DNA from 3 places in the Diaphorobacter ruginosibacter genome. Region 2 is predicted to be linked to each of the others. Evidence: predicted binding sites of a transcription regulator. Region 2 holds the regulator's gene; each other region holds the start of a gene.
What was found. Region 2 encodes FNR, which switches genes on or off when oxygen is low (the NO sensors DNR and NnrR bind a similar motif). Its sites were predicted from a motif close to TTGATNNNNATCAA; they were not measured.
Positions count from the first base shown of each region.

Region 1: a site for FNR is predicted at 1,535-1,548, ahead of cydD (thiol reductant ABC exporter subunit CydD). Genes of this name have one in related genera too.
Region 3: a site for FNR is predicted at 1,476-1,489, ahead of H9K76_RS10655 (universal stress protein). Genes of this name have one in related genera too.

Region 1 covers NZ_CP060714.1:1,584,177-1,587,451, forward strand. The annotation lists gene H9K76_RS07195 (aminoglycoside adenylyltransferase family protein) at 1-141, shown strand, start outside; gene H9K76_RS07200 (pyridoxine/pyridoxamine 5'-phosphate oxidase) at 163-663, opposite strand; gene H9K76_RS07205 (GNAT family N-acetyltransferase) at 733-1,257, opposite strand; gene cydD (thiol reductant ABC exporter subunit CydD) at 1,652-3,275, shown strand, end outside.
Region 2 covers NZ_CP060714.1:3,512,297-3,515,571, forward strand. The annotation lists gene hemN (oxygen-independent coproporphyrinogen III oxidase) at 1-709, opposite strand, end outside; gene fnr (fumarate/nitrate reduction transcriptional regulator Fnr) at 895-1,617, shown strand; gene H9K76_RS15975 (hypothetical protein) at 1,954-2,241, opposite strand; gene H9K76_RS15980 (FixH family protein) at 2,541-2,852, opposite strand; gene ccoG (cytochrome c oxidase accessory protein CcoG) at 2,922-3,275, opposite strand, start outside.
Region 3 covers NZ_CP060714.1:2,355,886-2,359,160, forward strand. The annotation lists gene H9K76_RS10645 (hypothetical protein) at 157-573, shown strand; gene H9K76_RS10650 (2OG-Fe dioxygenase family protein) at 687-1,436, shown strand; gene H9K76_RS10655 (universal stress protein) at 1,577-2,017, shown strand; gene H9K76_RS10660 (bacteriohemerythrin) at 2,089-2,604, opposite strand; gene H9K76_RS10665 (Bug family tripartite tricarboxylate transporter substrate binding protein) at 2,781-3,275, opposite strand, start outside.

The DNA.
Region 1 (3,275 bases), 1.9 Mb from region 2:
GAACGGCACAGGCCGGTTGTCGCCAACGCCCGGGAGGCCTACCTGGGAGTGGCGCGGGACGAACTGCCGTCCAGTCCCGAGGCCGTCAGCGCATTCGTGCGGGATGCGCGCCGGGAGATCGAGCGGCAACTGGCAGATTGAGGGATTTCCCCTCACCGGGAATCAGAGCCGAGCCTCCTTCAGGCGCCTGGACAGATCATCCGGCGTGGCCAGCACCTCGCTTTGCAGCGAGGCGATGGCGCTGATCTTCGAGCCTTGCGGCCGCGTCGAAAAATCATCTGCACACTCGGCTTCGGGCAGGGCGATTGCATGGCCTCGCAGTCGAATCTGGCGTCCCAATGCCGGCCAGTAGAACGTGAGCGCCGCCCGCGGATTGCCTTCGAGCTGCCGGCCCTTGGAGCTGGAGGCCTTGATGGCAAAGTGCCAGCCACGGTCATCAACATTCTTCAGGATCAGGACCCGGGCATCGGGAAAGCCATCCGTATCCACCGTGGACAAGGTCATGGCATGGTGCTCTTTCACTCCTTCCTGGATCGCCTCATGCAACCAGAGCCCGAAGGCCTGCTGGGGCGTGCCGGGCAGGCAGGTCATGCCGACTTCGGCAAACGGGCCTTTCAACGACGGAAGGCTGCGCAGTCTGTTCTTCAGGGTATCGACGCTCATGGTTTCCTTGAGGCGGTTTGCAATGCATGGCGGAAGGTGGGGCGCGACATGTTCGACGCGAGACATTGATCACAGGCTGCGCCCGAGGAGCTGACCGGGCCAGCCTTCCACCAGGAATGTCGAGAGGCGCTCGTAGCCGCAGGACTCGTAGAAGCGCACCAAGGCGCCGGAGCCTCCTCCGTAGCAGTCGACGCGCAAGCCACCCACTCCTGCGGTCCTGGCCTGATCCTCCGCGAAAGCCATCAGGCGACGGCCGATGCCCCGCGCAGCCGGGCGGCGCGAGGCGACCAGCAGGCGCACGTAGATTTCGGGCTCTGTTGCAGGCGGGACATAGGGCATGGCATCGCCCAGCACCAAGGCGGCCAGGATGGAGCCATCCTGCGCTTGTGCGATCCATGCTCCGGGCAGTGCGCAGGCCTCGTTGACTCGCTCCACCCGCTGCGGCTGGCTGGACCATGGCTGGGTTCCCCATTGCCCGGCATTGCCGATCTCGACAAACCAGGCGATGACTTCATCAAAAAGGCCCAGTACCGCTACGGCATCGGTGTCGGTTGCTCGGCGGATGATGAGCCCATCCGGTTCTGCGCTTGCCATGTGAAAAATCCCTTGATGACTCGGTTCCTGGTATGCGACGGGCCTGTGCCGTCAGGCGCATTCCGGTGCCACATCACTATCTCGTGATTGATGTTCATTGTCGAATGAGTGATCGCTCATGGCACCGTTGCGGCAGGTGGTCATCACAGGGCAGGGCTCCAAAAAGCCAAGCTCATATTTCTATCCAGCGTCTTGCGCCGAATTAAACAGTTGTCAGTTGAGACGGCACTGAATTTCGTAAAAGTCAATCAATCGAGAATTTGCCATCATTTCCGTCTTAACTTGAATCAAGTCATGCCGTATTTCTTCCCCCGTGCTGTGAGTATTTGAGAGATAGTGTTAACCCTAGTATCAATTAATGCTTATGAGCTTTGGCTCGCAAGACGAAGGGTTCATGTCCAGTCACACCAGGGTTTCATCGCCATTCAGCCAGACAGCGGCATCCCCAGGGGCCGCTCGTGCGGGTGCCGTGCTGCAAGTGCTGGCGGCCTTGCTGTGGTTGCCGCAGGCCTGGCTGATCGCGCAGGCGGTGCAGGTGATGGCGGTGTCCGCATCCGGATCCACATCCGTTGCGTCTTCCGATGCGGGCAGTGCCATGGCTCAGGTCGCGCCCCTGGCGCTCGGCGTACTGGTGATCGGCGTGCTGCGAGCCCTGTTCGATGGCGCAGGCATGCAGCGCGCGCAGAAAGCGGCACGGCGGCAGTTGAGCAGACTGCGCGAAGAGGTGGTCCACGCGCTCGCCAGGACGTCGCCGATGGACAGTACCCAGGCACCCTCAGGGCAGGCCGCGAGTGCGATGGCGGAGCAGGCCGAGGCCATCGTGCCGTGGCTCTCTCGGTATCAGCCGGCGATGTTCAAGGTGCGCTGCGTGCCGCTTGCGATTGCATGCGCGGTGGCGTACTTCTCATGGGTGGCTGCCTTGATCCTCTTGCTGGCCGCTCCGCTGATTCCGCTGTTCATGGCGATCGTGGGCTGGCGGGCGCGCGCGGCCAGCGAGGAACAGATGGTGGAGATCGGTGGCATGAACGGCTTTCTGCTCGACCGGCTGCGGGGACTCAGCACACTGCGCGCGCTCGGGGCCGTCGATGCCACGGCGGAGCGCCTGCGCTCGCACGCAGAATCGCTGCGAACACGCACGACGCGCGTGCTGCGCATCGCGTTCCTGTCGTCCGCCGTGCTGGAGCTGTTCTCGGCACTCGGCGTGGCGATGGTCGCCGTCTATGTCGGCTTCCATCTGCTGGGCACGCTTGCGTTTGGCGCATGGGGCGGCAAGCTGGAACTCGCGCAGGCCCTGTTCGTCCTGATGCTGGCGCCGGCCTTCTTCGACCCGCTGCGTGAACTGTCCGCCGTATGGCATGACAAGGCAGCCGGCGAGGCTGCGATGAAGACGCTTGGCGAGCTCCAGCGCCAGGCCATGCCGCTGCCGGGAGCAGGGGAGACTTCTCATGGCACGCGCGGCGTTGCGGACGGTGCCGTCATGGAACCCGATGAGCCAGCCGCTGCGCGCGCGGTCGATGTGCGCATCGATGCACTGCAGGTGGGCGTGCCGGGGCATGCCGCCGTGATTTCCGAAATGAGCGAGTGCATCGCCGCGGGCGAGCACATTGCGCTGTGGGCGAAGAGCGGCGCGGGCAAGTCGTTGCTGCTGGCGCAATTGGCGGGCCTGATCCCGCTAGAGCATGGCAGCATTCGCATCGGCGGTGTGCCGATGGATGACGAGCATGCCGAGCGCCTGCGCGCGCGCATCGGCTGGATGGGACAGCATTCGCATGTGTTTGCGGGATCGGTGCTGCGCAACGTGGGATTGGGGCGCAGTGACGTCAGCGCCCGGGACGTGCGCCGCGCGGTTGAAGCGGCGGAGCTGTCGCAGGCATTGGCCCATCGCCCGGCGATCAGCCTGGGGGAGGGCGGCAGCGGCCTGTCGGGTGGCGAGGCCGTACGTCTGGCGCTTGCGCGCCTGGCGGTGAACCGGCATGCGGGGTTGCTGCTGGTGGATGAACCCACGGCGCACCTTGATC
Region 2 (3,275 bases):
GACGCAGCTCGCACACCTGCGCCAACGTGCGGTCGAAGGACTCGGGGGTCTGGCGCGGCAGCCCATAGATCAGGTCGACATTCACCGAATGGAATCCGATCCTGCGCGCTTCCTCCACCAGCCGGAAGACCTGCTCGGCGGGCTGTATCCGGTGAACGGCCTTCTGCACCTCGGGATCGAAGTCCTGCACACCGAAGCTCAGGCGGTTGAAGCCCAGTTGTCGCAAAAACGCCAGGCGATCATTGTCGACAGTCCGCGGGTCGATCTCGATGGAGTATTCGCCATCCGGAACAAGAACGAAACTCCGGCGGATCATGGACATCAGGTCCTGCAGGCCCTCATCGGTCAGAAATGTTGGGGTGCCTCCACCAATATGCAGCTGGCTCACATGCTGGATGACACCACAGTGCTCTGTGTGCAAATCGATTTCTCGACTCAGATAGCGAAGATAGGCTTCCGCCCGCTCCGGATGTTTGGTGATAATCTTGTTGCACGCACAGTAATAACAAAGCGATTCACAGAACGGGACGTGCACGTAGAGGGACAAAGGCAACGCCTTGGCATTCGAGCCGATGCGTCGCTGTTGTAGAGCGAGGATATAGTCGTCTTGACCGAACGCTTCCACGAAGCGGTCTGCCGTTGGATAGGACGTATAGCGGGGCCCAGACACGTCAAATTGACGGATGAGATCTGATGTGACAACAGTCATAGCGAATTCCAAAGGTTCGCCGCTACTGTGCCGCAGCCTCCGGAGAATGTCCTTGACACAGGTCAATCCAGTTTTCATGTTGACTGGGACAATGCATCCTGTTTTTCCTATATGCCAACGGCAGAGGCGAGTGGAACTCAGTCCACTTTTCGGAAGCCGATAACTTGTACAAGGCGCCATTGCAAATGACACCGCAAACCATCAAAGTCGCATGCTCCAATTGCAACCTGCGAGAACTTTGCATGCCTCTCGGGCTGTCCGAGGAGCAGCTGAAACGACTTGACGAAATCGTCGCCGTGCGCCGCAAGGTCAAGCGCGGAGGGACGCTGTTCCGCAATGGCGAGCCTTTCACGTCCCTGTTTGCCATTCGCACGGGTTTCTTCAAGACCTGCGTGGCCACCGAAGACGGCCGCGACCAGGTGACAGGCTTCCAGATGGCGGGAGAAATCATTGGCCTTGACGGCATCGTGAGCGACCGCCACACCTGCGATGCAGTGGCGCTGGAAGATGCCGAGGTCTGCGTCATGCCTTTCGACAACATCGAAGAGCTGTCGCGCGAGGTCAAGGCCCTTCAGCACCATGTGCACAAGATCATGAGCCGCGAGATCGTCCGCGAGCATGGCGTCATGCTGCTGCTGGGCAGCATGCGCGCTGAAGAGCGCCTTGCCGCATTCCTGCTCAATCTCGTGCAACGCCTTCACGCGCGTGGCTTTTCCCAGTCCGAGCTGGTACTGCGCATGACACGCGAGGAAATCGGCAGCTACCTGGGCCTCAAGCTCGAGACCGTGAGCCGCACCTTCTCCAAATTCGTCGAGGAAGGCGTGGTGGAGGTCAAACAGCGCCACGTCCGTATCCTGGATGCCGGTGCACTGCGCAATATCGTCAACAGCCAGCAAGCTTGCCATTGAGTCATTGAGTCATGGAGCTGCTGTGAAGTCACGACAGCTGCCGCCCGATGAGCCCGCGCCTTGGAGCGGCACGGCTCATCGGGGGGAACGAAAAAAACACGGAGCGGGTGCAATCAGCATCCTGGCAAGTCAACAAGGCTGAAGCAATTCCCAGGCGAAAGAGCGAAGTCCGCCGTTGACGTAATTGCCTACAAGCCCTCTGCATGAATCAAATCGACACATGCCAGCGGACTCGGGCGATCTGCGTTGCGTTGAAATCGTCGCACCAGCTGCTTGCCGCACCACTCGTACAGAGGGGCCTTGATTTCCCCCTACCCTATCGCTACGACAACAACGTCACGCGGAAAACTTCGCGCAATCCGCCGGCCTCTCATCACAAGGTACCGGGCAGCGATTGACCTCGAATGGCGAAAGCGAGAGCAGCGTCGTCAAGCCGCTTGCCACCATGATGATGGCCCAGAACGCAAAGAAGGCCAGCGTGTAGACACCCTGCCTGGAGAGGTTCACCGGCTGGTCAAACCATTCAAGCGCCTGCGGATCCACGAAGGCGAACACCAGCATTTCCAAGACGGCCGCCATCAGAAAGGCCGGCCAGGCGATCCACATGAGTCGTTGTGCTTTCATCGTCTTCCCCGTTGATTGGCGTTGTTCGCTCGTCCTCTTCATCCGAGCATGGATGGGTCATTCGCAGATTGCCGGCCAGAGACCAGTGCTTGTGAGCTCATGGGTAAGGGAACACATTTGATGGGTGTCCATTGATCTGAGTCATAGGCGCTGGCGCATTGAAGCGATTCTCTTCCATCCCCCATCGATGCAATGCACGGTATCACTGCCTTGCCGTGCTGTACATAGCACAAGCCCTGCCTGCAAAGCCCTGCCATGATCTGTGGCCTGCCGCTCTACCGCTTCACGCATTCCAGCACTCACTGGTCTGCAGGACGCATGGAGTCGTCGTCGGTAGCCGCATGGTTGCGCCCCTTCACCGCAGGCATCATGCTTCGTTCCTGTCCCTGCTGCCTGAGCGTCTCATTGATGTTCAAGCCCCGCTGGTAATAGTCTTCTTCCACGACAGGATCGGGAGTGCGGATCGCAATCCACAACGTGATGAAGCCGGCCACCACCACGATGGCCGGGCCCGCAATGATCATCCATACCATGCCGAACCGCCACCAAGGCTGCGCGGCGGCCGGCGCATCCTTCGATGCATTCAATGAAGTATCAACCGTAGTCTGCATTTTTCAAGCTCCTTGAAGGCGGGCCGCTTCCATAGCGATGCACGGGAAGTTGCCCGCATGATGTTTTCGTTAGCGCGGCACAAGAAAGACAGACTTCTCGATCACCTTGGCCTGATCCTCTTGCGCACTCACCTCGAACAGCACCTTGTGCGATCCGGACGCCGCGCTGCCATAGGGAATCTGCAGCCGCACCAGCACCCACCTGGATTCGGCAGGTCCCACTTCGATACGGGGATCAGCCACCACCTCCACGCCATCGAGCCCTGTTGCACCAATGTGGTAGCTGCGCGTCTGCTCTGTCGCGTTCATGATCTGCAGCCGATAGACATTCTCGAGTTTTCCGCCGGCGACGATGCGGGAGAGTGCCGCGCGATCACGCACCACATCCACCTTGAGCGGAGTGCGGCCTACCAGGCTGAACAT
Region 3 (3,275 bases), 1.2 Mb from region 2:
CGTTGGCGCATGGTGAGGGCCATCAGCTTCATACAAGGATTCGAGAGACACATGTCGCACCACAACTCAATGACCACCTTATCGCATGGGCAGCACGTTGCCGGTCGCCTTGGCCGCCGGCTTGGTGCAGGCCTGCTGGGCCTTGTGCTGACCGTGATGGGTACTGCCGCCAGCGCGCAGGCCTACGTGAACGGTTCGGTGAGCGGCCAAATCGCACCGGGCGTCTACGGCCGCGTGGACATCGGGAACGCACCGGCGCCTGCTCTGATCTATCAGCAACCCATGCTCATTGCGCCGCCGCCTGTGGCCGTGCCTGCTCCACCTGTCTATATGTACGTGCCGCCGGGACATGCCAAGCATTGGGGCAAACATTGCGCGCGCTATGGTGCCTGCGGGCAGCGCGTCTATTTCCTGAGGAACCCGCCACCGCACTGGCGTGGAGGAGGCGATCGGGATCGCTGGGATCATGACCGGCGCGACCGCCACCGTCATGACCGGCACGATCGGCATGATCGCGACCACTGGCGGGATCGTGATCGCGACCATGGCCATCATGGCCGTCATCGCGACTGAGGTTGAGGTAGATCGGGACAGGTACTACGATGGAGATTTCGTGACGTGACAGGCAAGGATTTGTTCGCCTTGCCGCTGCGAATCGACCCCAACCGGGTTTAAGCTTGAGGGCCATGGCCCACGTCACATTCTCCCCCCCATACTCGCCCGCGGATCAGGTAGCCAACCAGCTGCGTGACCGCGGGTTCGCTGTTTTGCAACCTGCCGATGTAGCCAGCTGGATCGGCTGTTCCCTCGAAGACCTGCAGAAACTGTCGGCCGCATGGAGCGACCTGCCGCCGGACGAGTTCCTCAAGGATGGCGGGCGCTACCGGCGTCGCCGGCATTCCTGCTTCGTGGTGGAAGGGCTCGAATACCAGCAGGTGCCCCATCGTGCCCACTGGCAGCCCGTGGAATACAACGCGCTGCATGGCGGCATGCAGCGCTGGTTCGAGCCGATGCGGGACGAGACGGTCGGCAAGCCCGTATGGGCACAGACCATGCGTGCCCTGGCGGCACTTTCACAAGCCGTAATCACCCCCGGCGCCGAACCCCAGAGTTGGCACATCGAGGCGCACCAGTTCCGCATCGATACGTCGGACGGCATCGGCCGGCCCACACCGGAAGGTGCGCACCGCGATGGCGTCGATCTGGTCGCGGTGTTCCTGGTGGACAGGCAGGACGTGAAGGGCGGCGAAACACGCATTTTCGAAGCCACGGGCCCGAATGGCCAGCGCTTCACGCTCACGGAGCCCTGGTCCGTCATGCTGCTGGATGACGCCCGCATGATCCATGAAACCACCCCCATCCAGCCGGCGGGCGAGAAGGGCTGGAGGGACACCCTGGTGGTAACCTGCCGCGCAGGCGGCTTTCAGAGCGAATGATTCCGTTGGCCGGGATGCCCATGGAGGAACCATGCGTATTTGATGTGCATCAAGCAATATGAGAAGCTGCAGCAGCACACTATCACTGATGTGTCGCGAGCTTCGCTTGCGTTGATCAGATCCAAAGATAAGGAGTATTCATGTTCACCAATATCCTCATCCCGGTAGATGGCTCGACCACCGCACTGTCCGCGGTTTCCAAGGCGGCAGGGCTGGCCAAGACCTATGGCAGCACTGTCACCGTGCTGTACGTGATCGATCCCTATCCCTTCACAGGCGTTGGCGCGGACTTTGCCTACGGTCAATCGCAATACCTGACAGCGGCCAGCACCGAGGCCAACACAGCGCTCGACACCGCCAAGAAGGCCCTGGAAGAGGCCGGCGTCGACAAGGTCAACGCAGTGGTGGGAGAAGGTCATGCGGTGCATGAAGGCATCATGCGTGCGGCCAAGGAAATAGGCAGTGACCTGATCGTCATGGGCTCCCACGGTCGGCGCGGCCTTGAAAAGCTGGTGCTGGGCAGTGTCACCCAGCGTGTTCTGGGCGTGGCCGATATTCCCGTGCTGGTTGTTCGGGAGTGACCATCGCTGGCATGCGGCGCATGCCTTGATGAAGCAGAACGGCCCCTCGGGGCCGTTTTTCCTGGAGGCTTTCAGCCTCCGAAGATGCGCGTGAGCCAGCCCTTCTTGTTCTGGCGTGCCTCGAGCTCCTGCAGCACCTCGGCCTTGATGCGGCGGGACTCCGCCGATGGGCCGGCACCTTGCTGGGCCATGCGCAGATAGGCCTTGGCCGTATCGATGTATCCGTGGTCCTCGTTGCGGATGTGGTTGAACAGCCAGCGCGAAAGCATGCCATGCAGCTCTGCCGTGACGTCCTCTCCGGCCTCGAAGCGCGTCTGCATCTCTGCAACGCGGCGGGTGAAGAGTTCGTGCACTTTCTTGTGCGGCCCGGAGAAGAGGTAGCCCGCACTCTCCATCAGGCTTTCCTCGAACACGAAGTGCGAGATCGTGTAGTCGACCATTTCGCCGATCACATTGCCGAGCGCTTCGCGATCGTGGGTGGAGCGCAGTTCATGCAATGTGTTGATGTATTCGACGATGCGACGATGTTGCCGGTCGATTTCATCGATACCGGTATCGAGCTCGGGTAACCAAACCAGCAAGGCCATATCTTCTCCAATCTCAGTGTCTGGAGAAGTATTCCTAATCGCCGTCAAGTCCACCATGATGTAAGTCATGCCTCAGCGATGTGCGGCCCCTGCATCGCGGGCTGCCAGGGCCGCGAACAGACTGTGTTCTTCCGCGCCGGCACAAGCTACATTGGCGCGGAAGAGGTGCGCGATGATTATTCGATCTTCACGCCCGAAGCCTCGACGATGCCCTTCCACTGGGTGTATTCGGTGCTCAGCAGCTTGCCGAAATCGGCTGGCGACATGGCGAGCGGCTCCGCGCCCTGGGCGTGGATGGCAGCCTTCATTTCGGGGGTGGCCAGCAGCTTGTTGATCTCGGTGTTGAGGGTGGTGACCACATTGGCGGGCGTGCCAGCCGGAGCCATCACGCCATACCAGGTGCTCACGTCAAAGCCCTTGTAACCCGACTCGGCGATCGTCGGCACGTCGGGCAGCGACGAGCTGCGCTTGGCGGACGTGACGGCGAGCGGGCGCAGCTTGCCTGCCTGGATCTGGGCCATGGCGGACGGAACCGACGACACCAGAAGGTCCACATTGCCGGCCAGCGCATCCATCATCGCGGGGTTGGAACCCTTGTAGGGGACGTGGCTCAGCTTGATGCCGGCAGCCTTCTCGAACAGGTCGCCGGCCAGATGGATCGATGTGCCGTT